3 regions of the Paenibacillus sp. FSL R10-2736 genome follow, and region 3 is predicted to be linked to each of the others. Evidence: riboswitches for the same ligand, from Rfam matches in the RefSeq annotation. Region 3 holds a riboswitch; each other region holds the start of a gene.
What was found. Region 3 has a riboswitch for cobalamin ahead of NSQ73_RS32725 (anaerobic ribonucleoside triphosphate reductase). Riboswitches for the same ligand answer to the same signal wherever they lie in the genome.
Positions count from the first base shown of each region.

Region 1: it holds a riboswitch for cobalamin, as region 3 does, so the genes downstream of both, NSQ73_RS22815 (energy-coupling factor ABC transporter permease) here and NSQ73_RS32725 (anaerobic ribonucleoside triphosphate reductase) in region 3, are expected to answer to the same signal.
Region 2: it holds a riboswitch for cobalamin, as region 3 does, so the genes downstream of both, NSQ73_RS27620 (S-layer homology domain-containing protein) here and NSQ73_RS32725 (anaerobic ribonucleoside triphosphate reductase) in region 3, are expected to answer to the same signal.

Region 1 is NZ_JBBOBN010000001.1:5,313,763-5,323,979, reverse strand. Features, by position in the region: gene NSQ73_RS22825 (DUF6171 family protein) at 1-55, shown strand, start outside; gene NSQ73_RS22820 (ArsR/SmtB family transcription factor) at 156-1,097, opposite strand; cobalamin riboswitch at 1,261-1,456, shown strand; gene NSQ73_RS22815 (energy-coupling factor ABC transporter permease) at 1,731-2,495, shown strand; gene NSQ73_RS22810 (energy-coupling factor ABC transporter substrate-binding protein) at 2,495-2,791, shown strand; gene cbiQ (cobalt ECF transporter T component CbiQ) at 2,788-3,576, shown strand; gene NSQ73_RS22800 (energy-coupling factor ABC transporter ATP-binding protein) at 3,837-4,682, shown strand; partial or broken gene cobJ (precorrin-3B C(17)-methyltransferase) at 4,712-5,555, shown strand; gene NSQ73_RS22795 (CbiX/SirB N-terminal domain-containing protein) at 5,741-7,897, shown strand; gene cobK (precorrin-6A reductase) at 7,894-8,685, shown strand; gene NSQ73_RS22785 (precorrin-8X methylmutase) at 8,688-9,353, shown strand; gene NSQ73_RS22780 (cobalt-precorrin-5B (C(1))-methyltransferase) at 10,184-10,217, shown strand, end outside.
Region 2 is NZ_JBBOBN010000001.1:6,441,350-6,451,566, forward strand. Features, by position in the region: gene NSQ73_RS27600 (ECF transporter S component) at 1-459, opposite strand, end outside; gene NSQ73_RS27605 (ABC transporter ATP-binding protein) at 432-2,270, opposite strand; gene NSQ73_RS27610 (energy-coupling factor transporter transmembrane component T) at 2,186-3,130, opposite strand; gene NSQ73_RS27615 (DUF4430 domain-containing protein) at 3,127-3,966, opposite strand; gene NSQ73_RS27620 (S-layer homology domain-containing protein) at 5,167-7,326, opposite strand; cobalamin riboswitch at 7,519-7,707, opposite strand; gene NSQ73_RS27625 (hypothetical protein) at 7,909-8,097, opposite strand; gene NSQ73_RS27630 (GAP1-N2 domain-containing protein) at 8,098-10,217, opposite strand, start outside.
Region 3 is NZ_JBBOBN010000002.1:1,064,976-1,075,192, forward strand. Features, by position in the region: gene serS (serine--tRNA ligase) at 1-449, opposite strand, end outside; gene ssuE (NADPH-dependent FMN reductase) at 857-1,411, shown strand; gene nrdG (anaerobic ribonucleoside-triphosphate reductase activating protein) at 1,517-2,044, opposite strand; gene NSQ73_RS32725 (anaerobic ribonucleoside triphosphate reductase) at 2,041-4,026, opposite strand; gene NSQ73_RS32730 (hypothetical protein) at 4,123-4,248, shown strand; cobalamin riboswitch at 4,365-4,595, opposite strand; gene NSQ73_RS32735 (MTH1187 family thiamine-binding protein) at 4,937-5,245, shown strand; gene NSQ73_RS32740 (sugar phosphate isomerase/epimerase family protein) at 5,296-6,075, shown strand; tRNA gene NSQ73_RS32745 (tRNA-Thr) at 6,159-6,230, shown strand; gene NSQ73_RS32750 (SDR family oxidoreductase) at 6,391-7,128, opposite strand; gene NSQ73_RS32755 (AraC family transcriptional regulator) at 7,289-8,005, shown strand; gene NSQ73_RS32760 (helix-turn-helix domain-containing protein) at 8,002-8,163, shown strand; gene NSQ73_RS32765 (Atu4866 domain-containing protein) at 8,240-8,491, opposite strand; gene NSQ73_RS32770 (zinc-binding dehydrogenase) at 8,701-9,633, opposite strand; gene NSQ73_RS32775 (MmyB family transcriptional regulator) at 9,766-10,217, shown strand, end outside.

The sequences.
Region 1 (10,217 bases), on a different contig from region 3:
GGCGCGCGGCTGTCCGCTGCCGGGCGGCGGCCTGTGGCAGCCGGTGACTGATTAAACTGCAAAGCTGCCCTGCAATACACCCGTAACCACAACAGTGGCAGCGGGAGACCTGAGCTTAAGGTCTCCTGCTGCCGCTGTTTGCTGTCCAGTCCTGGTCATTCCGTCCGGCTGGCACTTGCCGATGCTTCAACTGCATCTGTATAAAAGAGCTCAAACACAAGATCCTCGTTATAGTTGCCGAACCCCTTGCCGAATAAGGTAAGGCCGCCGATATGCTCCGCATCCTCTTCCACAGAGACCTTGAACGTCCACTGCTTATCACGGATACCGACCTGCTCCAGTGTAACCTCTGACAGCTTCTGACCGTCCATGAACGTGCCCGCCGGAGTAATCCTCAGCTGCTTAAGCAGTCCATATTGGTTGGTGAGCGCAGGCCACCAGGCAGGAGTGTATTTGCCCGGGCTGTCCCCGTAGTCGCCGGGGCTGGTCCAGAAGCCGAGCCGCTGACCGTTCAATGTGAAGGTGATGTCGGAAGGCCAGTTATTATTAATGGACGGGGCTTCGGAGGCAATCTCCATCGTGATGACCAGCTCCTCAGGCTTCTGGCTGGACAGCAGGAAGTTCGGGATTTTATATTCTACGAATCCTTTGCCGAACCACAGAATGCCCGCATTCACCCGCTCCTGATCCCAGAAATACCGCGGATCGTCGAAGTTGCCGATCACCCGCTCGGTTGTAGATAAGCCGCAGGTCGGTTCAATCCGGAAATCAGAGTAGTGGCCCACGGGAATTTCCTTACGGTAGCCTCTGCGCTGTGTTCTGGCTTGTCCGGGGAAAATAATCTCAGCACTCTCGGCGGCCAGTGTACAAATCTTCTGCAGTCCGCTGCGTCCGGGAGCCATGTGGCTGCGGATCAGCCCGGCAGCTTCCAGCTTGCGCACATGCATCGTCATAATGGCACTGCTGAGCTTCAGCGCCCCGGCCAGTTCCTTGACGTTCATCGGCTGTTCGGACAGGAGCCGCAGCATCTGCAGGCGCACAGCGCTGGATAACGCTTCGTACACGGGTAAAGATTGTTCGGTTAGATCAAGTTTCATGCGCTGCCTCCACGTTCAGGTTATATAGTTAATAATTATATTACTCAAATGATATTCTTACAAGCAAATGAACGCTGCCCTGCAAGCAAATGAATACTGCGTCCTCGCAGCCGCTCCAATTTTATCACAGACATGCAGAGCCTGTTCCGCTATGATGTAGGATGGATTAGCGATGTAACAAGGTGCTCTTGCCGGATCAGGCAAGGGATAACAGGGAATCGGGTGCAAGTCCCGAGCGGTCCCGCCACTGTAAGGAAGAGCTGAACTTCATGATGTCACTCGGGGAGAACCCCGGGGAAGACGAAGGGTATAGCGCCCGTATTCCAAGCCAGGAGACCTACCTTGATTACGCACACCACGACTCTACGCGGATAGGAGCGGTGTACGGATAGGTTAATGAGATGAAGCGATGTGCCTGCAGGACCGGAGGGAATCTTGAAGATCAAGATCAGAGCCGGTTCAATGTTATGCAGACACAGCGTTGAGCGGCCCATGCGGAGCGACCGGGTGCAGAACCCCTTGTTGGCGCACGGCAGTGCTCTCTATCGAATCATACCTGCGTACATACACTCCCACCCTGAAGGGCGGGAGTTTTTTGGGTTTGCTATATTTAAGAAACTTGGAGGCTGACAAATGAAGAAACGCGGATTTTGGGGTTTTGCGGCGCTGATTGCCGGATTTACAGTGTACTTTATGCTGAATGAACCGGGAACAGCCCAGGCTATGCACATTATGGAAGGTTTTCTGCCGGTAGGCTGGGCTGTGTTCTGGTGGGTGGCGTTTTTACCGTTCTTCGTACTCGGGATTATCAGGCTTAGATCGATGACCAGGGAGAATCCGGAACTGAAGCTGCTGCTGGGTCTGGCAGGGGCTTTCACCTTCGTCTTATCGGCGCTCAAAATGCCTTCCGTTACCGGAAGCAGCTCGCATCCTACAGGTACCGGACTTGGCGCAGTTATGCTGGGACCGCTGCCGATGGGCGTGATCGGCTCGATCGTGCTGTTGTTTCAGGCGCTGCTTCTGGCGCACGGGGGGATCACTACGCTGGGGGCGAATGCGTTCTCGATGGCGGTCGCGGGGCCTTTTGCCGGATATGCAGTCTATAAGCTGATGATGAAGCTGCCGGACCGTGAGAAGCTGGCCTTATTCTGTGCGGCGGCGGTTGCCGATCTAATGACATATGTAGTGACTTCCTTCCAGCTTGCGGTGGCTTTTCCGGCTGCGGATGGCGGAGTCCTGGCGTCTTTTCTCAAATTCGGGGGGATCTTTGCCGTGACGCAGATTCCACTGGCCATCAGCGAAGGGCTGCTGACCGTATTATTGTGGAACTGGCTGAAATCGTACAGTCCGAATGAAATGTCGCTCCTGAAACGCAAGGTCAAAGGGGGAAATGCATAATGAGCAATAAATGGAAAAATGGATTGATGCTGCTGGCCGTTGTCCTGTTGTGTGTCTTGCCGCTGCTGTTCGTGAGTGGTGATTTCGGCGGGGCCGATGATGCTGCCGAGGGTGTAATCACAGAGATTAACCCTGAATATGAACCCTGGTTCAAGCCGCTGACCGAGCTTCCGGGTGAGACGGAGAGTATGCTGTTCGCATTGCAGGCGGCGATTGGTGCCGGGGTAATCGGATATTCACTGGGGCTGCTGAAAGGGAAACAAGGCCAGGCGAAGCAGAACAGCATCAGCAAGTGATCAGACGAATTGATGTCCTTTCTTATAATAATGCCTTGAGGCAGCTGTCTCCTATGTGGAAAAGCTCGTTCGCGGCACTGATGTTCCTGCTCTCCTATACCGTGCATCCGGTGCTGCAGCTTGTGATTACGCTGTGGATGATGTCCTGGTGCATCCTGCATGCCAAAATTCCCTATCGCGCCTATGGGCTGCTGTTTGGTACGGCGCTGCTGTTCTATTGCCTTAGTGTACCGGCGCTGCTCGTGGATTTCGGCCACCCCGCTGCCGGGGAAGCTGGCGTATTCCGGATTTCCGGGCAGCCTCTTCCGGCGTATATCACGGCAGCAGGGCTGGAGCGGGCCGGTGAACTGCTGGCCAGAGTCTCGGCCTGCATGAGCTGCTTCTTCTTCCTGATGTTCACCACCCCGTTCAGCGAGCTTCTGCAGGTGCTGCGCAGGCTGCGTATGCCGCAGATTGTGCTGGAGCTGATGCTGATTATGTACCGCTTCCTGTTCCTGCTGAATGATGCAGCGCACGGGCTGATGCTGGCCCGGAGGCTGCGCGGCGGCAGAAGAGGTTACAAGGCCAGGCTGCGGGAGACTGCGGCCATGGCCGGGGCCCTCTTCGGAAATACGATGCACCGTTATTACGGATTGTCGCAGGGGCTGCTGACCCGCGGGTTCACGGGGGAGATCATTCTGCCGCCGTATACCGCGCAGCCTGTGCCGCGGCGTTATGCGGTCCGGGCGTATGCCGGGATCGCTGTGCTGGCGCTGGCGCAGCTTTGGCTGTGGCTGCGGGGTTGAATTTAAGATTTTAGTGCAAGAAATCTGCTGGCTTTGTTGAAATCATGCCCAAAGTACAACAATTTCCCCGAAATATCGGATGTATTCCACAATTGTTGTACAAAAGGCAGCATTTCACTTCATTTAGTTGGCTCTGAGGGAAGATTGTTGTATTCCATACAACAATCCCCCAGAAGGCCGGAGTATCCAGGATTCAAAGCTGTAAAACGTGCAACATTTATCCGATTCCGCTTTGCCAAATCTCATTAGAGGAGTACGCCATGGACATGGAATATAGTCTGGCTTTTGACGGGGTGGTGTTTCATTACCCGGATACGAAGGAAGCCGCGCTGCGTGAACTAACCGTCTCCATTCCCAAAGGCCGCAAAACGGCGGTGCTTGGCCACAATGGTTCGGGCAAATCGACCCTGTTCCTGCATGCTGTCGGCATTCTGCGTCCGCAGCGTGGTATGGTTCAGCAGGGAGGCAGGACATTGTCCTATGCCAAAAAAGAGCTGGCTGCGCTGCGGCGCAGTGTGGGCCTTGTTTTTCAGGACCCGGAGCAGCAGCTCATATTGAGCACACCTCTGGAGGATGTGTCCTTCGGGCTGCGGGGAACGGGGATGGACGAAGCCGCAATAGCTGAGCGCTGCCGCAGTGTCATGGAACTGCTGAACCTGACGGAGCTGAGTGACAAACCGGTTCACCAGCTTAGCCTGGGGCAGAAAAAACGCACCGCACTCGCCGGAGTAATGGCGATGGAGCCGGAGCTGATCCTGCTGGATGAGCCGACCTCGTATCTGGACCCGTTATCCGAGACACAGATGCTGCAGGGTCTTGATCTTATACATGAAAAAGGCACAACCGTAGTTATGGCTACGCATGATATGAACTTGGCGTACCGCTGGGCCGACTGGATTATCGTACTGGATCAGGGGAGGTGCCGGGCTGAGGGGACGCCGGAGGAGATTTTTGCCGGGGCGGAAGAATTGCAGGCCATCGGCCTCGGTCTGCCGCTGCTGGCCGACTTGTGGTACAGCCTGCCTGCACGGCACACCGCCGGCCAGCCAGCCCCCCGCACGGCGGGAGATTTCAAAGCTGTACTAAACAGGCTGCTGAATAGTTAATACAGGTATTCATGAACGGGGGAAGAAGGATGAAGAAACAAGGTAAGCTGCTGATTATCGGCTTCGGTCCCGGAGCGCTGGAGCATATTACCGGCCGGGCGCTGGCTGCTCTCGAAGAGAGTGAGGCTGTAATCGGCTATAACACTTATGTGGATCTGATCAAACCGCTGCTGCGGCATCAGGAGATTGTCGGCACCGGCATGACCGAAGAGGTCAGCCGGGCGCAGGAGGCCGTCCGCCGAGCCGAGGACGGCCAGACCATTGCCGTAATATCCAGCGGCGATGCCGGTGTATACGGCATGGCGGGTCTGGTCTACGAGGTGCTGATTGAACGGGGCTGGAACCGGGCTGACGGAGTAGAGGTCGAGGTGATCCCCGGAATATCGGCGATCCAGTCCTGTTCTTCCCTGCTGGGAGCGCCGATCATGCATGATTCCTGCACAATCAGCCTCAGCGATCATCTTACCCCGTGGGAGAGCATTGCCGCGCGTGTAGAAGCGGCGGGCGCTGCGGATTTCGTGATCGCCTTCTATAACCCTCGCAGCGGCAAGCGGACGCGCCAGATTGAAGAAGCACGCAATATCCTGCTGCGTTATCGTGATCCTTCCACGCCGGTCGGCATTGTCAAAAGCGCCTACCGTGACCGTCAGCAGACGATCGTCACTACGCTGCAGGAGATGCTGGAGCATGAGATCGGCATGCTCTCTACGGTTGTCGTCGGCAACTCGGCGACGGTGGTCTACGAGGGACTAATGGTTACGCCGCGCGGATACGAGCGCAAGTACAATCTTGGCGCGCAGACGCAGGCGCTGAAACCGCATGAGCGGCTGCGCACTGCGGCCGAACCTTGGTCGCTGGCTGCGGCGGAGAGTGTGGCGGCTGAGGCGGGACGGTCTGAAGGGACAGCGGTGGAGAGTGTGGCTGCTGAGGCGGAGCGGACAGAAGAGATAGCGGTGGAGAGTGTGGCAGCAGCTGAGGCGGGACGTATAGGTGGGGCAGTAATACCAAGTGCAGCTGCCGGTGAAACCGGAAGGGGAGAGCGATTGGGGTCAGAGAGTATGGCTCCAACTGACGGGGCTCGGACGGAGGAGGCTGCGGCGCTAAGCCTGGCAGCGTCTGCGCGTGTGGAGCAGCTACGCCGTCCTGCCGTTCAGCTGGCGGAACACGCTGATGAAACCTTCGAGCTGGAGGTTTCTCCTGTTATCGGCAGCCGCAGATTCAGAGGTATCCAGATGAAGCTGCTGGCGGAACTGGCAGGCGATGAGGGGCAGCTGATCTATACGAAGGACGGACATTTTCTGCTGCGCAGCCATCCGGGCGACCGTGCTGAGGTGGCGGCGAAGCTTACAGAGGCAGGACTGAGCGTTAGTATACCCGGTGATTATGTGAAAGTAAAAACCTGCGGGTTCTGTGAATTGCGGAGAAGCGGCGCTTTAAGCGCAGCGGTCCGCCTGCATACCCTTCTGCACGGACTTGCTGTACCCAAAGAGCTGAATATCAGCGTGGCGGGCTGCGGCATGGCCTGCAGCTCGGCTGTTCTGGATGACATCGGGCTGGTCCTTTCGCGGGGCAGCTATGAGCTCTATCTGGGCGGCAAGAAGTCGGGCCGGGGAGCGCATGCCGGCACACTCGTCCGCGAAGGTATGGATGAAGATGAAGCCGTGGCTGCTGTAGCAGCGGCAGTGGAGCATTATACTGCGCAAGGCCGGGAGAAGGAGCGGTTTCATGCTTTTTATGAACGGGTGGGCAGTATTGAAGAACAGGTGAACAGCACTGCAGGTAGTATAGATAATAATGACAGCATAGAGGGAGCACACATGATGAGAACCGTATTACTGGTTGGACATGGTAGCCGGGTTCAAGCAGGAAATGATGAGCTGCTGCAATTCACCAGCCAGCTTGCCGCCCGCAAGCCGGAGCTTAAGTTTGAGACCTGCTTCATAGAGCTAGCCTCACCTTCAATCGCGGGCGGAATTGCCAAATGCGTGGAGGACGGCGCGACGCAAATTTATATTGTGCCGATTATATTGTTCGCGGCGGGCCATTCCAAGCTGGATATTCCGCTGGCGATCGATGAAGCCAAGCTGAAATATCCGGGTGTGGAGTTTGTATACGGGCGTCCGCTGGGTGTTCAGGAGCGGGCTGTCGATATTGTGCTGGACCGGATACGGGAAGCTGAATCGCTTTTTGCTTCTGTGAAACACAGTAGTGAAGCTGAATCGCTTGCCGTTTCTGTGGATCACAGTAATGAAGCCGGAGCTGCAGACTTGAGTTTGCAGGAAGCCCAAGCCTGTACAACATCTGCAGCAGAGGATAAGGATACCATCGTGCTGCTCATGGGGCGCGGGGGCAGTGATCCGGATGCCAACAGTGATTTCTATAAGCTGGGCCGGCTGCTATGGGAAAGAACGTCTTACCAAAGCGTTGAAAGCTGCTTCATCGCCATCACGAAGCCGTCGCTTCCGGATGGGCTTGAACGCTGCCTGGCACTGGGTGTGCGTAAGATTATAGTTGTGCCGTACCTGCTGTTCACCGGAGTGCTGATGAAGCAGTTCGCAGAAATGGTTTCTCATTTCGCCGCAGAGCATCCGGAAATTGAAGTGCAGCTCGGCCGCCAGCTCGGCACGCACCCGCTGCTTGTGGATATGCTGACAGAGCGCATTGAGGAGACGATGGAGGGACAGTCTTTCAGCAATTGCGATAACTGCAAGTACCGTGATGAAGCGGCATTGCACCACCACCATCATCATCACCATGGTGAGGAGGGGCATGGACATGGGGAGCATGGGCACGGGCATCATGGGCACGAGCATCACGGGCACGAAGAACACGAGCATGGACACCACGATCATCAGGAGCACGGTCATGGGGAACTCGAGCACGGGAAACACGAGCATGTACACCACGATCATCAGGAACATGGTCACAGGGAACACGATCATGGACACCACGATCATAAGGAACACGGTCATGGGGAACTCGAGCACGGGAAACACGAGCATGGACACCACGATCATCAGGAACACGGTCACAGGGAACACGCGCACGGAGGCCACAGTCATGAGCACCATCGGCACGGGCATCATGGTCATGGGCATCATAGGCATGGGCATCACGGTCGCGGGGATCATGAGCATGGGCATCAAGAGCGGCGGCATGATGTAACCGGAACAGCGGCTCCGGCAGACAACCGGGATCTGCGCCAGCCGCGATGATCTTCATGCTGTGCGGCACCAGCGATGCCCGGGAGCTGGCCCTGAATCTGTCGCGTCAAGGCCTGCCGCTGCAGGCCTCTGTCGTAACTCCCAGTGCGGCTGAACGGCTGGAAGCCGCAGCAATCCGCACCCGGGTCGGCCGTCTGGATAAGCCAGCCATGATCTCGCTGCTGCAGGAGGGCAGCTATCGTGCAGTCGTGGACGGCAGCCATCCTTTTGCGCTGGAGGCACACGCCAATGCTATGGGCGCGGCTGCAGCGCTGGGCCTGCCCTATTTTCGCTACGAGCGGCAAAGTCTTATCTATGACAGCCACCCCCGGCTGATCGTTGTGCATTCCTATGAAGAGGCTGCGCGCAAGGCCAGGGATCTTAAGGGTTCTGTAATGCTGACAACCGGCGGCAAGACACTTGAGGTGTTTGCGGAGGCGCTGCTGGGAGATCCGGATATCCGGCTGACGGTCAGACTGTTGCCCTGCCTGGAGAATATGGAGAAATGTCTGTCCCTTGGCATTGAGCAGCGGAATATTATTGCGCTTCAGGGCCCTTTTAGCAGAGAGATGAACGAGGCACTTTACCGGCAATATGGCACACAGGTGATGATTACCAAAGAGAGCGGGGCGGAAGGCTCGGTGGATGAGAAGCTGTATGCCGCGCTGGATATGGGGCTTTACGTCATTTTGATTATGCGGCCGGAGCTGACCTTTGGTGAGAACGGGAAGGTGTTTGACTCTTTTGACGAGATTACGGAGGCCGTGAGAACTGCGCTGCAAATGAACAAGGAGGGATAACTGTGGATTTTGGTACGGATTTCAAGCCGGTGACGGTACAGCCGCAGGAAATAGAGGGTCTGAGTTTTCAGATGATTACAGAAGAGATGGGTGAACATTCCTTTAGCGAGCTGGAGTACAAAATAGTGCAGCGGATCATTCATGCTTCTGCCGATTTTGAGCTGGGGCGCAGTCTTGTTTTTCACCCGCGGGCGATTGAGGCCGGGATCAGCGCCATTCTGCAGGGCAAGCCGATTATTGCCGATGTGCGGATGGTGGAGGCGGGCATTGCCAAGGAGCGGATTCAGAGGTACGGCGGGGAAGTCAGGGTTCATATTTCCGATCCGGATGTGATGGAAGAAGCGAAGGCGCTGGGGACTACACGGGCCATTATGGCTACGCGCAAAGCTTGTGCACAGGCTCCGGGAGGGATCTATGTGATCGGCAACGCGCCCACTGCCCTGCTGGAACTGATTCGTCTGGTAAAAGAAGGCACAGCGCAGCCGGGTCTTGTAATAGGTATGCCGGTCGGATTCGTCTCGGCAGCAGAATCCAAGGATGAGCTGCGCAAGCTCGACATTCCTTACATCACGAATATCGGCCGCAAGGGCGGAAGCACAATCGTCGTTGCAGCGGTCAACGCACTGAGTCTGCTGGCGGTCCGCCGGGCTGCGGGCGAATTAAATTAGGTCTGCGTCAGGAATAAGCGGGACCTGTGCTAGCGCTGGGCCAAAACTCTATAAGGGTTGGGTCAGAGCGGGTTTTGAACAGGATATGAACAAGTTCTAATCTATATGCCAGGCTTATGAGGTATGTTTACTTAACTGCACTTTGTACAACTAAAACGTCTGATTTACAACAAATTATCCGTTTAGCTGTATTTTGTACAATTAAACTACTGTTTTTTGCTTGTTCTCACCCATTTGGGCAGATTTAGTTGTACAGAGTACAGTTATAAGATGCTAGCCTACCTTTTCGCTGATTTTAATTGCACAGTATACAACTATTATGGAATTTTCACTTGGAACTGAATACATCAATCGCTGCATTGTTGATTGAACTCACTTATTTAATTGTTAGCGTGTCTAAATATATCTACGATGCTCCAAATAGGTTGCATATCATCACAAAGAGGGATTGCCATGAGCGAGGAAACACCAGACAACCGGGTAGATCAGAATAGGAGGAAACGGAGGTGAAGCATGATAATGAGTCCGCGGCAGAGTACACTGCAAAGCGGGTGTCTGAGCATGATGTGGAGTCCGCAGCGAATCGCGGGCATGAGCATGATGCAGAGTACGCAGCAAACCGAGAATCGGAAAATATTGAAGAATACTGCCGTACCCTTGCAGGAGATGAACCGCAACCGCAATCGCAACCTCAGCTGCAATCGCAACCTCAGCTGCAATCGCAACCTCATCCGCAAGCACAGCCAACATCTCCTGCCCTATCCCGGCTGGCAGGGACAGACACAGCTGCGGAGTCCGGCGGTGACTCAGGAGCTGCGGAACCAGGCGGTCTGTCAGCGTCACCTTCCGCTGCTCCTGCCTCCT
Region 2 (10,217 bases), on a different contig from region 3:
GATCAGCAGCCCGGGCCGTTTCTTCATCCACCAGGTATTCCGCAGCCAGCCTGCCGTAAGTCCGGTCATCCCCCAGGCGAACATCTGCCATGGTGTCCAGGGACCCTGACCGAAGTAGATATTCGAGACCAGCGCCGCCACTGCACCGATGACGAACCCCGCCTCTGCCCCAAAGACATAAGCCGACAGAATGACAACGGCAGACACGGGCTTGACCCCCGGCAATGCGGCAAAAGGAATCCGGCTGACCGCAGCAATAGCAGATAATACGGCCAGCAGCACCAGTTCACGGGATGCCAGCTGGCGGCGCTCCAGACGGAGAAACAGCGGCAGCAGCGCAGCCAATAGCAGCACCAGGCTGAGCAGCACATAATGACGGTCTTTCAGCGCCGCTGTTAGCGCGAGGCCAGCCACGAATAATCCCAGGGCAATCAGCAGGGGGGCGCGGAACCGGACCATGTTCGAATCACATCCTCTATTGTCAATGCCTGCGGCAGTATGTCCCGGACCATACGGTTGACTGCCGTAGTATAGAAATAATTACTGCTGAAGAACTCTGCCGGCGCCCCTTCCGCAGTTATGCTGCCGTCAAACAGCAGCGCACAGCGGGAAGCATATTTAGCGGCAAACTCCACATCATGCGTTACGATCAGAATACTGGCCCCCTGCCTGCGCAGTTGCTGGAGCAGAGCAGCCAGCCTGTCCTTGGCTGCCGGGTCGAGCCCCTTAGTCGGCTCATCCAGCAGCAGGATATCCGGCTTCAGCAGCATCATCATGGCAAGTGCGGTCTGCTGCTGCTGGCCGCCGCTAAGATCATGCGGATGGCTCTGCAGCACCCCGCGGAGCCGGAAGACTTCCAGCAGGGCATCTATTTCCCGCCCGGCTTCTTCCAGGGATGCCCCGGCATACTGCGCCATATGCTGCAGCTCCTCAGCCACAGTATCATAGCTGAAATAGAGCAGCGGATTCTGGGCCAGAAGCCCGGTTGTACTCCCCTTGGACAGCTCGGCCTTGCCGCGCTGCGGCTTCATCAGGCCGCCCAGTACATGCAGCAGGGTCGACTTCCCGGCACCGTTCCCGCCCATAACAGCCAGAAGCTCTCCCCGCCTCAGCGTTAGCGAGAGCTTCCTCAGCACCTCCCGGCCTTCCTTGTCGTAGCGGAAAGTAACCTCCCGGCAGCTGAGCAGAATTTCTGCGGATGGTGCAGGAAGGTTCACGGGTGAATCCTGCCCGGGCGGGCCGGAGGCTCCAGCCGGATAAGTAACGGGCTCAGCGGCTGTATTGCCGGGTGTGACAATACACGGAGCTGTAGCAGAGGCTTCATGGGAGAGCGCAGCAGGTAATCCAGCGCCGGGATTAGCGGCCGGATGATCACGAATGACAGTAGCGCATACTCCTGCTTCTGTCACAACAGAAGCTCCCGCCGCCCTGGAATGCAGCCAGCGTTTGCCCTCGCGTACGGTCAGCGGAATATTCTCCGGCGCGGCTGTTCGCGCTTCCGTTGACAGCGCCAGATATAACCGTGAAGCTGCCGGAAGATAAGCCTGACGCGAAGCGAGTGATGCGCTGCCGGCTTGCTGAACGAAAGCGCGCGGGCTCGCATCTGCCACCAGCCTGCCGCCCTCCAGCATCAGCACACGGTCGGCGAGCGGCAGCACCTCCTCCAGCCGGTGTTCGCTGATGATTACCGTCACTGACATTTCCTCGTTCAGCCGCTGCAGCGCCATAATGAATTCCCGGGCAGCTACAGGGTCAAGCTGTGAGGTCGGTTCATCCAGCAGCAGCACCTTGGGTTGAAGCAGCAGCACCGAGGCCAGATTGAGCAGCTGCTTTTGCCCGCCGGACAGCTCATGCACGGATTGGTAGAGCAGCGGCTCCAGCCCGAATAATGCGCAGATCTCAGCCAGCCGGGTCCGCATCACCGCAGGCGGTATCCCCAGATTCTCCATGGAGAACGCAAGCTCATGCCAGACGGTATCCATCACGATTTGCGCATCCGGATTCTGGAAGACCATGCCGATCTCCCCGGCGGCAACGGCTGCGGGAAGCTCTGGCAGGAGCTGCCCTTTATATGTCAGGCTTCCGCTGAACATGCCTACCGGAGCAAGCTCGCGTTTCAGATGGCGCAGCAGTGTCGTTTTGCCGCCGCCTGACGGACCGCAGAGCACTACGAATTCGCCTTCTTCTATTGTGAACGAGAGCTCATGGAGCGAGTCCCTGTCTTCTTCAGGATAGCGGAAGGATACTTGTTCCGCTTTGAGGATCTCCATAACCATTTCTCCTTTCCTTCCAGACCTGCAGGGAGCAGGACGAACAAGCAGAAGCTGCCGTACATCACGGCATCCTGCCAGCCGAAATCCATACTCTTCATCCGGGGATAAATCTCCAGCGTACCGTAGCCCTGCAGCCAAAAGAACAATGCAATCATACCGCTGAGCGTCAGTACCAGCAGAATCAGCTTATCCTGCCGATCCGGCTTGTATATACTGTACGTGCTGCGTTTGGCAACCCCATAGCCGCGGGCCGTCATGGAATCTCCGGTCTGCAGCGCTTCCTCCAGCGACCAGGTGAGCAGCACCTTCAGCAGCGTCATGCCGTCTTGCATCCGCTTGCGCAGGCTTCCTGTGCGGACATCTACCCCGCGCAGGCGCTGGATCAGGGTAATCTGGCGCAGCCGCCGCTGGAATAAGGGGACGAACCGGAGCGCCATCAGCGTAAGTAATGCCGTTCTTGGCGCAGCGGCAGCGAACAGGTACATGAATTTATCTGTCGTTACCGTGTAATTGTATGAAATGAACCAGATGAAGATTGTCAGCAGTACGGTCATCATTATAAGTCCGTACAGCACAGCCTCCAGCGTAATCGGCTGGTCCAGCCAGTAGAAGAGAATATGCGCTCCCCTGTGCGAGAACAGCGGATTCAACACTGCGACTGAGCCGCCCATCAGGAGCATAAAAGGCAGACCGCGCAGCAGCGCTTTCCCCTGGCCCTGCAGCAGCAGCAATGCCAGCAGACCTGCTATTTCCGTAACCAGAAACAACGGATGAAGCCCCAGCAGGGCGAACAGCAGCAGCCCGGCATAATACAGCAGGGCTACGGCAGGATGCGTGGACCGGAAGCCGCTGTTCATGGCGACGCTGCCCCGATATCCTTGCCAAGATCAAGCGTATACAGCCACTCTACCGTATCTCCGGGCTTCATAACCCAGCTGCCGGAAGCCTTGGACGGAAACTCTCCGTTCACCTTATACATCCAGCCGCTCTCTGCCCCGTGATCATATTCGTACAGATTATCTATACCTTCCACATAGGCAAAGGTTTTGCTGCCCTGATATTCCATCTGGATCTTGTGCTGGCGGGTAATCCGCCCCAGCAGCTCCAGCGCAGTCTCATTCTTCTCTATTTCATAAGCCGCCGGAGCCAGAATAACGCCGTGCTCCTCATCTCCAGTAATGGAGAGAGTCACCGTATTCACCGGTGCGGCGGTGGCGGCCGGAGCTGGCGCGGCTGGCTTGGCGGTGGCCGCCGATGCTGGCGCGGCGGGACTGCCGGTGGCCGCCGGGGCTGGCGCGGCAGACTTGCTGGTGGCCGCCGGGGCTGGCGCGGCGGAATTGCCGGTGGCCGCCGGGACTGGCGCGGCGGGACTGCCCGTGGCCGCCGATGCTGGCGCGGCGGGACTGCCGGTGGCTGCCGGGGCTTGCGTAACGGGAGCTTGCTCCGTTACGCCGGGGGCGGCTCCGGCTGGCGCTGCGCCGGAGCTGGAAGCTGCCATGCCGTCCGCCGTGGCGGAGGGTATGGCAGTGCCCTCAGGCCGCGGCGTCTGCGCGGCCTGGGAACTGGCGGGCGGCACAGGCCCGCCGCCTGCGGAATCCGGCTGCGCCTTGGAGCAGCCGGAGAGCAGCAGGACGACCAGGAGCAGGAGCAGCGGATAGAGCCTCGCCCTTCCTGATTTCAATAGACTGAACATTACCTCAAGCACCTCCACAAAAGGGAAAAGAACGGGGGCAGTCAGCCTGTTCCCCGTTCCGTCCAAACACCTTATGATTTCTTAGTGTGACTTATACAAACTAATCCTGAGCAAAGCACCATCAGCCAGCCCCTTGGCCGCTGAGCATCCAGCCCCGCAACCCGAAGGAGCTTCTCTATCGGCTAAAATCAGCCGCTTAAAATACTGGCTGGCACCATACTCTCAGTTTCATTAGCTCTAGCTTCATTAGCTCTAGCCCCACTAGTAATAGCATCATTAGCTTCATTAGCTCTAACTTCACTAGCAGTAGATTCATTAGCTTCATTAGCTTCATTGGCTTCATTGGCTTCATTGGTTCTAGCCCACTAACGGTAGCTTCATCAGCTCTAGCCCCACTAGCAATAGCTCCATCAGCTTCATCAGCTCTAGCCCCACTAGCAGTAGCATCAGTAACATCAGTAGCATCAGTAACATCAGCAGCAGCATCAGTAGCATCAGTAGCATCAGTAGCATCAGTAGCATCAGTAGCATTTTAAATCATCTGCTCAATCCGGGAAAGCATGCCTTCCCGAGCGAAACTCCGCAAAACATCCCTCCGCCGGAACAGCAATTGGATTTATGACACTTATTTATCCTATGCAGTCTTTAATGCCGATCCTAGTTGGATTAATGACACTTAATTCTGCCCCTAGCCGGTCATTCGCTAATTCATGCGAGATTAAGTGTTGTTTTTCCAACTACGCCGCCATATCGGGAGATTTACCGGGAATTAAGTGACATTTTTCCACTTATATATCCCACCAGCACCCCGCACTATCGCTTTATTAGGCTGCTCCATGCAAAATCTTGCAGAAAATACAACTTAACTCCCTTAATCCTTAGGCATTCGGAAGGATTGTTGTATAAAATACAACAATCTTCCCGCTACACCGCTTGTTAGAAGAGAAATGCTGCCTTTTGTACAACATTTTTCGAATATAGGCGATATCCTGGTGAAAATGTTGTATTATGTGCAGGATTTTCAACAAGCATTCGGATTCCCACCCCAAACGCGGGTTGAAATCGTGAGATTCTTGCCCCAGCAGCCCTACTATTCAAATTTCACTGCGGTGAAGACTAAGTTATATATTCATATTTAAGGTTTAGCTTATCTAGGATCTTTTCTTCATCAAGGCTCTTCTTCCTTGACTCATATCCTTCCTAAGGCAATCTGACCGCTACAGCTGCGGCCATTTCTCTGGTTACAGCTGTGGCAGGAGCGAATTCGCCGCCGGTACCGCTCATAATTCCAAGTCCGGTTACAGTACGTACCGCCGTTAATGCGTAGGCGCTGATCTGGTCTTCATCGGTGAATTTCCCGGTTCCGGCTGCTGCCGAAGCCTCGTCCAGGTTCAAGGCTCTCACGATCATTACAGCCATATCCTGGCGGGTAACGGGGCCGTCCGGTTTGAAGGCAGTGCCTGTTACTCCGCTGACAATTCCCAGTTCCTTCGCCTTGTTCACTGCTCCATAATACCACGCATCCGCCTTAACATCACTGAAACTCTGGGCTGACGATGCCGCAGACGGCTCGTTGCCGGTCAATCTCAGCAGTAGTGCCGCAAATTCAGCGCGGGTAATATTCTGCTTCGGTGCAAACACGAGGCTGCTCTCACTGACCCCGCCCATCAGCTTGCGGTCATAGGCCGTGTACACTGACTCCAGCGCCCAAGGCGAGATTGACTTCACATCGGTAAAAGCAGCACGGTCAGCCGCAGCAGAAGCCACGGTCAGCGGCTGCGAATAGCGGACTACCGCAGGTGTGCTGTCTTTGAGATATCCGGTAACGGTAATCGTATATTTATTCGCTGGCAGGCCGCCGGCAACAACAGCTGAACCCGCAGCATCCGTAACAGCAGTTTTACCGCCGATGGATACCTGAACCCCTGCGGCTGGCGAGGATACCGGGTCGGAAGTGAAGGTCGCTTCATTCCATACCCACTGCTTTTGAGTTACTTTTACAGTAATATCTTGTCCAGGCTGCGGCTGTGCAGGGGAGACCGCCACGGACTCTACCACCTGTGTGTTATCCCCGCCATAATAGACAAGCACGCGGTCATTCTCCGCAAGAAGGAAATCACCCATGCCTACACTTGGATAGATCCACGCTCCACCGCGGGCTACAACATACATCCATCCGTCATAGCCGCCAAAAGCACCCGCAGTTACGCCGCCGATTCCCGTCACGTAATTGCCAGCTTCATTGACCAGGGCCACCTTTTTCGCCGCCGCTGCCTTCTCCAGTGCTTGAAGTACATTTCCCGCATATACAGTGCCTTCTGCCAGGGTTCCGTTAGGGCTCTCAATGGCAACGGACACACTAACCTGAGGACTCTTCACAGGTGAATTGCTAAGATCATAGAGCTTGCTGCCTGTGCTGAAAAGCTTGTAAGCTACCAATGCTTCCAGTGCCTGCTCTGTCGAGAGCTGATTGTAGCTTCCGCCCGCTGTATGAGCGAACCCGCCATCTGCTGCCCTATAGCTAAGAAGCTTACTGACTAGGTTTACATTGCCTACGGTATACTCCGCTCCTGCCGGGTCAATGCCAAAGGCGGACAGACCAATAATGGCTTGAGCGACACTCTCGCTGCTGTCACCATAGCCGCCGTTCTTGTCCTGTGCGGTCGCCAGCCAGGCTGCCGCCCGCTGTCCCGCGGTATTGGCTGCCGGATCATCCTTATGTCCTGCCAGCACAGTAAGCACCATCGCCGTCATGTCCGGATCACTAGCCCCCGTAGTCAGGGTGAAGCCTCCGTCAGTGTTCTGTTTGGCCAGGATCTCGGCCAGCAGTTTCGCCGGTGTCCATTTCGCATTGTCAGGAATTGTATAAGTTCCGGAATCAAGCGCCAGCAGTACATAGGCTGCGTTGTTCAGCGTCTGGCCGGTAATTTTATCGTTATTGTAGAGCTTCTCAATCAGATTGTATCCGGCAACATCCGCCGGATTCCCGCCAAGCGCCCTAACCGCAAGCGTAATCCGCGCATAGTCCGTAGCTCTGGCGTAGACACCCTTGGCTGCGGCTACTTTACTCTCAAGCGCCTTTAAATAACTATCCGGAACCTTATAGCCCGCCTGCGCTAGGCCGATGGCCTGCCAGTCGGACTGGACTCCGGCCTTCAGCACAAACTCCGAAGTGGCATAGACTGCCTCAGCTACGCTAACTGCTGTGCCTGAAGGTAGAGATGCCGCGTTATTCCCAGTGCTCGCAGCCGTCTCTGCAAAAGCCTGTCCCGCCGGAGCTACAGCCGCTCCCAGAACCGCGAACATCATGACAACGATCAGACCCAGCCGGATAAACTTGGATGATAAATTGTTTTTCATTGCTTGACCTCTTTCTGTGAATAGAATGGTATAGATGAATCCTGCGTCCTCCGCTGATGCGGGTGCAACATAAAGACCGCCCTGTACAGGGCGGCCGGGGAAGGATACAATACATGCAGCTGATATGAAGTTTCCCTCACACAGCCACTGCTTATATTTGCACCTGTTCCGCATTCTTACCCCCGAAGAATAGAAACAACAACGAAAAAGGCAGGTCTCCTGGCTTAAGCTTCATTGCTTCCCCCGCCTTCCCATCCTATTATCAGACAGTGGCTTCTCAGGAGTCGCTCCGCATTTACAGTGGCGGGACCGCACCGGACTTGCACCGGACTTCCCTTTTAAGCAGATTACAATCGTAGAACCGGCATGGGTATCTGTTGCATGACTGCGCCTGTTTCTACGGAAATCCGCACCTTTTTCCAAAGCTTATTAAATTTGAATATTCACAAACAATCATATCTACTATTCCCCTGTATGTCTATAGACAAGCTGTTTCAATTATAGGCACAACCGGCCCCTTCCGCACAAAAAATCCTGAACAACACTCGCCGCATTCTCCCGGCATATCGTGCTGTTCAGGACTTAAATAGTGATGCTTCCGCTTCCGGCAAGAGCCGGCAGCTGGTTGATTGTATTATGTACAACAGAATGGGAATAAACGTTGAGTGTACAAAGTACAATGACCTCTCTGCCAGCTTTCGCGGAAGCACCGTTGATGAAATGCCGGACTTCTCTTACATCCGGCTTCGCCCAATTCAGGCTCTCACTCAATCATTCCGCATCCGTGTCCGGGCTGGCGGAAGGAGTGGGGTCGGTGCCGGGTGTAGTCTCCGGAGTAGTGCTTGGGGTACTTCCCAGAATGCTCCCCGGACTAGCCTGTAGCTTCAGCGTATAGATTCCGGCGGTGATCACATCACCCGCGGCCAGCTTTGCGCCCGGCTCCAGCTCCACCGTCACTTCATATACGCGCGCAGGTGTTCCTGCGCCCGATGCGCCCGCCGCCGGGGAGGCTTCGGCTTCATCAGAGCCGCCGCTATTTCCAGCGGCTGCATCTCCGCCGCCGTCAGTCCCCACGGCTTCATTTCCGGTCGCCCCGCCGTCAGTCCCGACGGCTCCCTCATCAGAGCCGCCGTCATTTCCGGCGCCCGATGCACCCGCCGCCGGGGAGGCTTCGGCTTTATCAGAGCCGCCGCTATTTCCAGCGGCTGCATCCCCATTCGCGCCGCCGTCAACTCCGGCGGCCAGGCAACTGCTCGCAGTTGCTGCAACCTTGTAAGTGTCAGCAACGTTATTACCGGACATCACAATGATCTCCGCCGGCTTGAAGTCGGAGCACTCCGCCGCAGCGGCAAAGCTGAACACCAGCTTGACACCTGCTTCCCCGCTGCTTTCAGCCCCGCCTGCATTCCCGGTGCCTTCTGTTCCGCTGCTTTCAGCCCCGCCTGCATTCCCACTGCCTTCTGTTCCGCCGCCTTCAGCCCCGCCAGCATTCCCGCTACCTTCCGTTCCGCCGCCTTCAGCTCCGCCAGCGTTCCCGGTACCTTCTGTTCCACCGTTTCCGGTCCCGCTGCCTGACCCGGCGCCCTCATCCCCGCTGCCGATAAGCCGCACAGAGACCGGGGCTTGCTCTTGCCCATCCGCATTGTGGATATCGCCCCGAATCGGGCTTACAGTCGGCTGCGGTGCAGCGGTATCCGCATCCGGCCGCAGCCAGCTGATGGCGATGACGGCTATGATCAATACGATCCCAAGCACGCTGCCGGAGATCAGGATCTGAAATCGGCTGCGGCTGACCCACCGCGCCAGCGGCGAAGCCAGCTGGGAGCGGGCTTCATTGTAGACATTCTGCATGGCGGGCGTTGCGGCCGAGCTATAGCTTTTGCGGAAATCGCGGTTCTTGAACGCCTCGCGGTCGTTCTTCAGGAAATACTTCAGCACCGCCCGCCGGTAATTCGGCCACAGCTTCTTGCTCGAGATGGTGAACAGCCGGTTATGCTGCGACCAGGCCAGGAAACGGTAGACCGTTTCCTTATCATTGCCCGCTTTGCGCGCCACCAGCTCCAGCAGCGCATCGTAATCAAGCGGACCGCCCTCTCGTTCACTGCTGTGGTAAAAGGCCAGCGGCAGCCGTTCGAACGGCTCGATGCTCCGCGACTCCTTCAGCCAGCGTCCTCCGAGCAGCTGTACATCATCCAGCTCCCGGGGAGACAGACCGGCGAAAATCTCCTCGTCCGGCTTCTCCTCCCCGAACCAGCGGTACGCAGCGCGCAGCGCATTCGCTTTACGCTTAGCGATTGCATCCAGCGGCGGCTGCCAATCCGCCGTATCCCGGTAGCGCAGGAAGGAAATCTCCAGCAGCTGCTCCATCGTCAGCTCGTCCAGCGAGATCCGGTTCAGCAGGAAGCGGTCGGCAACGGTTCCCAGCTCCTGCAGCAGTGACAGCGCTTCAGCATGTACACCGCCGCCTCTGCGGCGTTCTTTCTCGGCCTTCTGCACCGACTCATGAACCGATGCCACCGCCGCCACCGGATCATTGTCCCGCTGCAGCTTCTCCAGCAGATATTCCTTGACGGTATCGCGCACGAAAGCCTGCTGAAGCGCCTCCGGAAGGAAACGGCCCCAATGCGCCACGAACCGCAGAATATCCGCCGATTTCGGCGCGTCAGCCAGCCGGGATTCCATATAAGGCTCCAGCAGCGCTTTGCGGAAGATAGGCTGGGCCAGCACTCTTTTGAAGAAGGCCGCACTAAGCTCATCGTTGCCCTCAATAATACCGTAAGCGGCAGCAAGCGCATCCTCACGTCCCGCCGACTGGCAGTTCAGCATTCCGTTGATGAAGTAATCCACAATTTTGACCCGGTAATTATGGCCCGGCAGCGCAAAATACTCCT
Region 3 (10,217 bases):
ATGCCGTGCAGCTCTCCGAGCTCGACATGGTCACGCGCGCTGAAGCCGAACACCGGCGGCGCGCCATGCCGCCGCAGCTCCACATTCGCGCTGTCATCCGGCCCGATCGGCGTATCGGCCGATATGAGGTTCGGCGCGAGCAGCAGCAGCTCGCCGCAGCGGCGCTCCGCCTCCAACAACTCCGCCTCCAGTGCGGTCAGCTGGGCATTGATCTCCCGCACCTGCTCTTTCGCTTGTTCTCCGCCTGTAGCATCGCCCTGGCGCAGCAGGCGCTCAACCTCTTTGGTCAGCGCATTGCGCTCTGCCCGGCGCTGCTCGGTTTCCCGGCGGGCAACCCGCCGCCGGTCATCCCATTCCAGCAGCTCCGCAAGCGGGAACGCTACCTTTTTCCACTCTGCCGTCTTCCGTACAATGTCCTCATTCTCCCTGATCCAGTTCATGTCCAGCATGCCGCTATCGCTCCTTTTGTGTTAAAAAAATGCAAAAAACGCCCTCATCCATGGGACGAGGAGCGTCAGCTCGCGGTGCCACCCAGGTTGACCCCATTCCGGTAAAACAGCTGTAAAGCACGGAATAAGGCCCTCTTTGGTCTTCGCGGTAACGGGCGAAACCCGGTAAACTTAGGGAACAGGAGAATTGCTCCGGTCGCAGACGCCTCGCGGTTGGATGCCGGTCATTGGCCTGGTCGGGATATAGGTTTGCCGTTTATTATAACCAGAGAAGGGCCGGGTTGCAAGCACATTTGAGGTTTGACAATATTCCCTGTACTCTGCTAGGATTATTACTAATTTAAAGTATTTGTGTCCGGCACAGCAGCCCGGCATATCTTATAAAAGCGGACGGAAGAGGTGCGGAAGTGGCCAAAATAGTGGTAATTAACGGTACGCCATCCCTGGTATCCCGAATCAATGCGGTGATCGAATATGCGGAGGGGGATCTGCGGGAACGCGGGTTTGAAGTGGAACGGATTAATGTAGCGGAGCTTCCGGCGGAGGATCTGATTCATACCAGGTTTGAGAGCGAAGCCATCGTCAAAGCGAATGGCCTGGTGGCTGAAGCGGATGCGGTGATCGTCGTCAGTCCGGTGTACAAAGCTTCCTATACGGGAGTGCTGAAGACCTTCCTGGATCTGGTTCCGCAAAAAGGGCTGGCCGGCAAAATCGTGCTGCCGCTCTTCATGGGCGGCAGCCTGGCCCATCTGCTTGCGATCGACTATGCGCTGAAGCCGGTGCTGTCTGTGCTGGGCGCCCGGCATATTCTTGGCGGAGTCTACGCGGTAGACTCGCAGGCTGTGCGCAACGACCAGGGTGTCGTTGAGCTGGCCGAGGAGCTGAAGCTGCGGCTGAACAGCGTGCTGGAGGAGCTGGCGGACGAGACAGCGCATAAGGCGGCACGTAAGTCGGGAGAGTAGGCGTAAGATATCACCCTCCTGAGGAACATAAAAGGGCACTAAACCACCGGAATGCGGTAGTTTAGTGCCCTTTTTGCTGGGTGTAAGCCCGGCTTTTACCGTGATTTATGCCCTTTGAAAGCTTAGCGCAGGCTCCCAAAGTATAACCGTATCTCCGGCAAGACTTGCCGGGATATCTATAATCCGCTGGTTGCTGCTTCCCCGGTAGGGGAGAGTGGTATCTTTGAGTTCCTCTACAAATCGTCCGTCAATGACCACCTGGCACAGGGCCAGCAGATTCCATTCCGGAGAACCGGGGGAAGCCGTCAGCTCCTCGTACGTATAACCGGTATAGATCCAGACCGGGAAGCCCGGCAGCTCGGCGCGGAGCTCATGGATGAAGTCAGCCGCTCCCTCTGCCGAGAAAAAAGGGTCCCCGCCTGCCAGAGTCAAGCCGTCCAGCAGCGGATTATCTGCTATCTCGGTGATAATCTCGCGCCTGCGCTCCGGAGTGAAGACCTCTCCATAATTGAAGTTCCAGGTCTTCGGGTTGAAGCATCCGGGGCAGCGGTGGCGGCATCCGCTGAAGAAGAGGACCGCCCGCAATCCCTCTCCTTCATTGATCGACTCCGGATAATATCCGCAGATGTTCATAGATGCTTAACGCGGTCCCGTACTTCGGCTTGCTTGGCGGCATTGAAGCGGGTCTGATAGTCGCCGGTCAGATATCCGGTTACCCGGCGCAGCCGGCGGATATGCGTTGTATCTTCATGAGCGCCGCAGGATGGGCAAGTCGTGCCGATTACACCTTCGTGGCCGCAGCCGGAGCAGCGGTCGATCGGGTGGTTGATGCTGAAATAGCTGATGTCCTGCTCCAGCGCGTATTTGATGATTTTGACGAATGCTGCAGGGTTGCTGCGGGCGTTGCCGTTCAGCTCTACATAAGAGATCGCTCCAGCGTTGCAATATTCATGGAATGGAGCTTCCAGGCTGATCTTCTTGGCTGCGCTCAGGTCGTAATAGACCGGAATGTGGAATGAATTCGTATAGTATTCACGGTCCGTTACACCCGGGATGGAACCGAGAACCTTGCGGTCTATCTTGGTGAACTTGCCGGAGAGACCTTCGGCAGGCGTAGCGAATAGAGTAATGTTCAGATCCAGCTCTTCGCTCTTGCGGTCGCAGTATTCACGCATGTGGCGGACAATAGCCACCGCCTTGGCATGGACCTCCATATCTTCGCCATGGTGTTTGCCGTACATAGCCTTCATGCACTCGGCCATACCGATGAAACCAAGGGACAGGCTGCCGTGCTTCAGAAGTTCACCTACGCTGTCTTCCGGTGCAAGCTGTTCGCCGCCTTCCCAGACGCCTTCACGCATCATGAAATCGGAGGCTTTGGCTTTCTGGGAAGCCTGAATGCGGAACCGGTGCAACAGGCCGTCCAGCGCAACATCCATATAATGATTAAGATCTTCGAAGAAGCCTTCCTCATCAGCGGCAAGGCGGCGGCCGGTTACTGTGCCGTAAGCCAGACCAAGACGTACAAGGTTAAGCGTATTGAATGAAAGGTTGCCTTTGCCCGAGCAGTGATTGCGCCCGAAGCGGTCGCCCAGAACACGTGTCCGGCAGCCCATCGTAGCAAATTCAGTATCCGGATCGGTTGGATCGTAGTACTGCATATTCAGCGGAGCATCCAGATTGGCGAAGTTCGGATACAGCCGGCGTGCAGAGCACTCTGCCGCTTTCAGGAACAGCTCATAGTTAGGATCACCAGGCTGCTGGTTGACACCCTGTTTGCACTTGAAGATCTGAATCGGGAACACCGGTGTTTCTCCGCTGCCAAGTCCGTTCATAGTAGCAGTTAAGAGGGAGCTGATCACCAGTTGGCCCTCCGGAGAGGTGCAGGTTCCGTAGTTGATACTGGTAAAAGGAATCTGGCCGCCCGAGCGGCTGGACATGGTATTCAGGTTATGTACCATGCTCTCCGCAGCCTGAAGGGTTTCAATTTCTGTCTCTTTCAGGGCGAAACGGAAGGCACGCGGATACTTCTCTTCCAGATCGCTGCGGGTCATAGTGACCTCTCCGAGCGCTTCGCCGGCGGTACCTTCCTCGAAATATTCCATTCCTTTGCGGAACAGCTTAGCGAAGGATTTAGTGACATAAGGCGCCAGATCGTAATCCAGCTTGTTGGCGGATACGCCGCCGTACTGGGCATTCTGCTGGGACTGGAAAATAATCGCCACCAGCGACATAGCCGTCATAATCGAATTCGGAGGGCGGACGCTGCCGTTGCCGGTATTGAAGCCTTCGCGGAGCAGACGTTCAAACGGGATAAAGATGCAGTTGGTTGTTCCGATGGCATATTGATCCAGGTCATGTACATATACAACATTATCTTCAATAGCCTGCACGAGCTGTGGCGGCATCGTGAAATTGCGGGCGTACCACTTGGAATATTCACTGCCGAATTTGCTCATCTTGCCGGAGAAGCTCTCCCCGTTCAAGTTGGCGTTCTCGCGCAGCAGATCCAAATCCCGGCTGTCGATAATATCCCGTCCCAAATGAATAACTTCTTCCAAAAGAACTTCCTGTGCAGCTTGTCCTTCGTTATATCGTTTCTCCAGCAGCGTCATTGTATAGCTCTCTCCTCTCGGTATCGTAAGCGTGAAGCGTGTGCTCCATGACATCAGTAAAAAGGCATCTCCAGCCGGGAGGCGGGAAATGCCCGAATGCGTATTGCAAATATCCGAAACAGCGGACATTTGCCGGTGGTCTATGTGGAAAATACGAACGGGCACAGGGCTTGTCCTGTTCTGGAACCTGTTCTTGTACCTTCCGCAGAAGCCGATACCTGAGGACGATATTCTATCGTCCTCAGGTATCGGCAGCCTCTGGCCCGATTAACGGAAAGGCTAACTCTGCTCGTGCAGGCCGCATGCGGGCACCTCGCCTGTTCCTCGCAGGAGTCTAACCGGTGCCACAGAAACAGGCAGGTCTCCTGGCTTCCGGCATGCCCTCCGGCGCCTTCCCGAGGGACCTCGCAGCCCCTTAGTGGCTTGTTGCCTTAGGATGCTGCTCCAGCGGCGTCTGGCAGCTGGAACATCCGGTTACAGTGGCGGGACCGCAGCGGATTTGCACCGTGTTTCCCTATTAAGCTTCAACCCTGGCAAGAGGGCGAAACACCTGTTTCTACTATATTTTGTTGTTGTTAAATAAAAGTAACTCAATATATTGTGTTTGTAAACATTTTTTTGCGAATCCGCGCGGGGAGCGGGTTCCGCAGGTTTACTCACAGATGATCCACAGTTAGTCCACAGGTAATCCACAACTTTCCTGTGGATATGGCCTTAAATGAGTCATAAATTGTCCCAAAAGATGCCACAAAGACTCCATAAATAGAGTGCGTCTAATCCTGGTAATTTTACGGGGAAGATAGTAATAGAGAGGGGGTGTCTATGGGTATTTGTGGGAGAGGCGCTGAAGGGTTACAATTAAGGAGTAAGGACAGAGCAGACTCATCAAACTTGCAGGAGGGATTTCATAATGGCGATTGGCGAAGTGACCGTTATTCCGATTGGCACTGGCAGTACCAGTCTCAGCAGCTATGTGGCCGATATGCAGCGTGTGCTGCAGACCGTGGAGGGGATTACCTATGAGCTTACTTCGATGGGGACTATTATTGAAGGACCGGTTGCACGGATTCTTGCTGCGGTAGAAGCGCTGCATGAGTCGCCGTTTACGTCAGGAGCACAGCGGGTTTCCACCTCGCTTAAGATTGATGACCGTCGTGACAAGCCTTCTACGAGCCGCAGCAAGCTGGAATCCGTGGAACGCAAGCTGCAAGGAGAGTAAAGAGTACCTGTAGTTGTAATCAGATTCAACCTATAAGGAGCGGATCTTTCATGGCAAAAGCCTCACAGCAGATCGGGATTCAAATGTACACACTGCGTGACCAGACGGAGCGCGATTTCCTGGGTACACTGGGCAAAGTTGCGGAGATGGGATATCAGGCGGTAGAATTCGCCGGTTATTTCGGCGTGTCTGCAGGAGAACTGCGCCGTACATTGGACCGGTTGGGTCTTGCTGCGCCTTCGGCGCATGTGGGCCTGGATTTCAGCAGTCTGGATAACATGGAACGGGCGTTAGCCAAAGAAATTGAATATGCGAAGGAACTTGGATTACAATATATGATCACCCCTTCGGCACCGCTTCCGCAGAACCCCTCAATGGAGGATGTGACGGCGGTGATTCCCTTCCTGGAGAAGGCCTCCGCGATGGTCCGTGCAGCAGGCCTGCAGTACGGGTATCACAACCATGATTATGAATTTGCAGAGGTAGACGGCAAAGCAGTCATCGATATATGGCTGGAACAGATTCCTGCGGAGCATATGTTTGCAGAGTTCGATCTGGGCTGGGTACACAGGGGCGGAGCACGTCCTATTGACTATGTCTCCCGTTATGCCGGCCGTGTTCCGCTGGTTCACATTAAGGATTTCGGGGCAAATAATGAAGAGACTGACCTCGGGAAAGGGCAGGTTGATTTCCAGAGCGTCTTCGACAAGGCAGAGGAGAGCGGGATTCTGTACTATATAGTAGAGCAAGAGGCTTATGCCGTGTCCTCGTTGGAAAGTGCTAAGGAGGCACTGGGATATTTCCGCGGGCTGGGGCTAATGCAGGACTAGGCAGCGCGAATGATCAAAAAGGGTTGCGTTTTCTGCTGAAAGAGTTATAATATTTTTTGTTTGGCAGGCAGACTATCCTTTAAGCTGGTGTAGCTCAGGGGTAGAGCAACGCACTCGTAATGCGTAGGCCGGGGGTTCAATTCCCTTCACCAGCATCTTTTGAATTCATATGCAGCGCGGCCTCCGGGGATTTCGGAGGCCGCGCTTTTTTCTGTACCACCATAAACCTCTACCATTCTTCTACCATATTCGAGTGAAGTAACGGAATTCACTTTTGGTAGCCGTCAAGTCTTATTTCCTAATCTGCTTAGCGGTTTAAGCCGGATGCCCCATTGGGCGCACGATCAATTCATTTACATCCACTTCCGCAGGCTGCTCAAGGGCATAGGCAATGGCGCGGGCAATACCGGAAGAGGGCAAAGCATTGGCCCGGAAGGATTTCATCATCTCGAGGGCTGACTCATCAGTGATGGTATCAGCCAGTTCGGATTCGGTTACGCCTGGAGAAATAACCGTCGTACGGATTGTTGCTCCCAACTCCTGACGCAGGCCCTCTGTAATCGCCCGGACCGCGAACTTGGTGGCACAATAAACCGATGATTTCGGAAAGACAGTATATGCGCCAACGGAGGCAACATTGATGATATGGCCGGAATTCTGTTCCTTCATTACGGGAATAGCAGCTCCGATCCCGTGCAGCACACCGCGAATATTGACATCAATCATACGGTTCCACTCCTCGATCTTTAATGCATCAAGTGGCGATAACGGCATCACACCTGCGTTATTTACAAGGGCATCAAGGCGTCCGAATTGATGAACTGTAAATTGGACGATTGATTTCATTTGCTCAAAATCCGTTACGTCGAGGGAATGGTATTCAGCAATCCCGCCCGCGTTTCTGATCTCCTCCGCCAGCTTTTCTAGCCTGTCCGTCCGTCTTGCACCGAGCACCACCTGTGCTCCACGCTTAGCGAGCCATTTGGCGGTCGCTTCTCCAATGCCGCTACTGGCACCGGTAATAAGCACTACTTTATCTTTTAATGTCGACATGCCACACCGCTCCTTTTATGAATGAAATACGCTTAGGTGTTACATGTTCATTATGCTGCCGACTTCAAAGCTTGCGGTAGCCGGATACTGTGAAGAGATTGCCTAATCCTCCAAAATGCAATAAAGTAAATTGTAATAGTCGCAGAATGGAGGAATACGCTTGACTGAATTGACCGAACGAATCGAACGTATTGCCGTACAAGATGGGACCATCGTTACCGCCTATCCTGCTCTTTCTTTTATTCGTTCTTCCGACATATCCGCGCCAGTGCCTGCGGTATACAAGCCATCCCTGTGTGTGATTGCTCAAGGTGCCAAGCGGGTAATGCTGGGACCGGAAAGCTATTGTTATAATCACGGAAGCTATCTGGCCGCTTCCGTGCACCTGCCAATTACCGGACAAGTCATTGAAGCCTCTCCAGAGACCCCGTACTTGTCCCTTCAGCTACAGTTCGATATGGATCAGATTTTGGATGTGATTCAACAATCTAATGTCACAGAAAACACAGGACAAGAACCTCCCCGCGCTTTGGTTATCAGCCGGATGAGCGATCCGCTTCATGAGGCTGTCATGCATCTAATCCGTTTGCTGGATACGCCGGATGATCTACCGGTGCTGGCTCCTTATGCAGTGCGCGAGATTCTTTACCGTATGCTGCAGACTGAGCAAGGGGACTCTATACGGCAGTTCGCTCTCTTGGGCAGCCGTGCCCATCAAATTGCCCACGTGATTGAAGGGATGAATCTCCACTATGCGGAACCCATGCGGGTGGAGAAGCTCGCGCAAGCAGCCGGAATGAGCAAATCATCTTTTTTTGCCTGTTTCAAAGAAGTGACGGCAATGACCCCCTCCAGTATCAGAAACGCCTGCGGCTGACAGAAGCTCGGAAAATTCTCCTGGCGACAACGAGCGATGCGACAAGTGTCGCTTATCAGGTTGGCTATGAGAGCGCCACGCAGTTCAATCGTGAGTATGCCCGCTTGTTCGGCCAGCCGCCTATTCGGGATGTACATCGGTTCCGGGAAACGATATAGTTGCATCACACAAAAACACCGCCAATTCTCCTGAGAATGCGGTGTTTTTGTTATTCCTGTTATGTGGAAACTTGGTTTACTCCCGATACAAGACCATGCCTCCGTGATAGAGCACCGAATCGCGAAAATCACCATCGGCGGTGAAGCCGGTATCATCTACATATTCAATATGATCACCTGTAATAGAATAACTTCCTTGATAAGCGCTTTTTCTGCTTCCGCGTGCTTCATCATAGCGGCCGTTAGGCAGTAATTCATGCCTTATATAACCATCTGCGGTTACCCACATCCCAATATAAGGATGGGAGGGGTTAATGCTATCTTCCATTATATTCATCCTTTCTTTCTTTATTTATTTAGTTCTGCATGTTTATTATCCTCCTTCAATACAATGGGGGGTAGCCTGATTCATTGAGATTGTTGCCTAATCCTCCATTTAAGAGATTGAGAACATTATGACCAATTTAACCTCTTTTGTGGTGAAACGGGTCTGCCATATCTGTCGTGCGTGCTTTACAGGCGCTTTTTATATCAGAATTAATCGACTAACAGCACGGCCTTACCGGAATATCTGCGTTCCAGCAGCGCCTCGGATACCTCCGCTATCTTCTCCCATGACGCTTCCACTTCAATGAGGGGTGTTAATTGGCCTGTTGAGAGGAGGCCGGCCAGCAGTTTGAGATCGTCGGCTACGGAGTAACGGCTAGCTTCTTCTCCAAGAAAGAAGCTGTACAAGGTTCTGCCGCCTAAGCCTCTGACATCAAGTGTGGAATAAGGAGAGGCTGAATGTCCCATCGAGACTAGGGTCCCTCCCGGTTCCAGCTGAGGCATCAAAGCAGCCAGTGTATCACCGCCCACCGAATCCACAATTAGATGATAAGGCCCGAAAGGAATTGCCTGAGATATCGCAGCTTCTCCAACCACAACCTCATTAGCGCCGGCTTCCCGGGCAACCTGGGCTTTTTCCTTTGTTCTTGCTACACCTACTGTAAATGCCCCGGACTGTGCGGCTAACTGATGAGCCATGATTCCCACGCCTCCAGTGGAGCCGGTGATCAATATTTTCTTGCCGAGCAGCATCCCGCCCTTTCTAAGGGTGTAAAGTGCGGACAGGCCTGCTACAGGCAAAATGGCGGCTTGGGCGAAGGTTACGTTATCCGGTATCTCTGCCAGGAACGAAGCGGGAGCTGCTACTCGCTCTGCCCATGCCCCCATCGGGAGAAGCCCGGTGACACGGCTTCCTTCTCTGGGTCCGGTGCCATTCCGGGCTTGCTGGACAACAGTTCCGGCAAAATCCCAGCCCGGCCGGAATCCCTCAGCCTCCTTCCTTGCATCAACAACTTCACCCCGGTTAAGGGAGAAAGCATGCACTCTAACGATTGCCTCCCCGGGCTGGGCCTCCGGTGCGGCGACTTCCTTGACGGTCAAATATCCATGAGCCGGTGAGTCTGTAACAATTGCACGATTCATAGGATCTCCTCCATAAATATAATTAGAAGCGTAATGGAAATTGCGCCCTGTTTTCATAGTGGAGTATACTGTAGGAATTGGCTTGTACCAAGAGTAGAATTACACCTCAATATGGTAAAGGCGGTGAGCCTGATGACTATACGTAAGGATAGGGACGTTCAGGATGAGACGTTGAAGGGGGTAATCGCTGAAATTGAGAATCTTCGCGTAACACGTCAACTGGATTATGCTAATCAACCCCATCCGTTGTTGAAACGGTTTACTCAGCAGGAGCTTAACGATATGGCTTGCCCTACGTATAAAAACCTATTAATGGGACGCTCACACCGTATGCCGGATCGCCGGATGATTATCTGTATTGCTGAATATCTGGAGTGTACAGCCGTTGAACGGAATGCTCTGCTGCTGGCTGCCGGTTATCTCCCGGTCTATCCGGCTCTTGAAGGAGCAGCTATGGAGCAGGCGCTGGAAGAAGTGAGGCAGATCCTGAGCAGCCTGCCGCTGCCGGCAATGATTGTGAACCACATGTTAAATATCAAGGCGGTGAATGAACGGTTTAGCCGGTTATTTGAGTTGCCTGCACA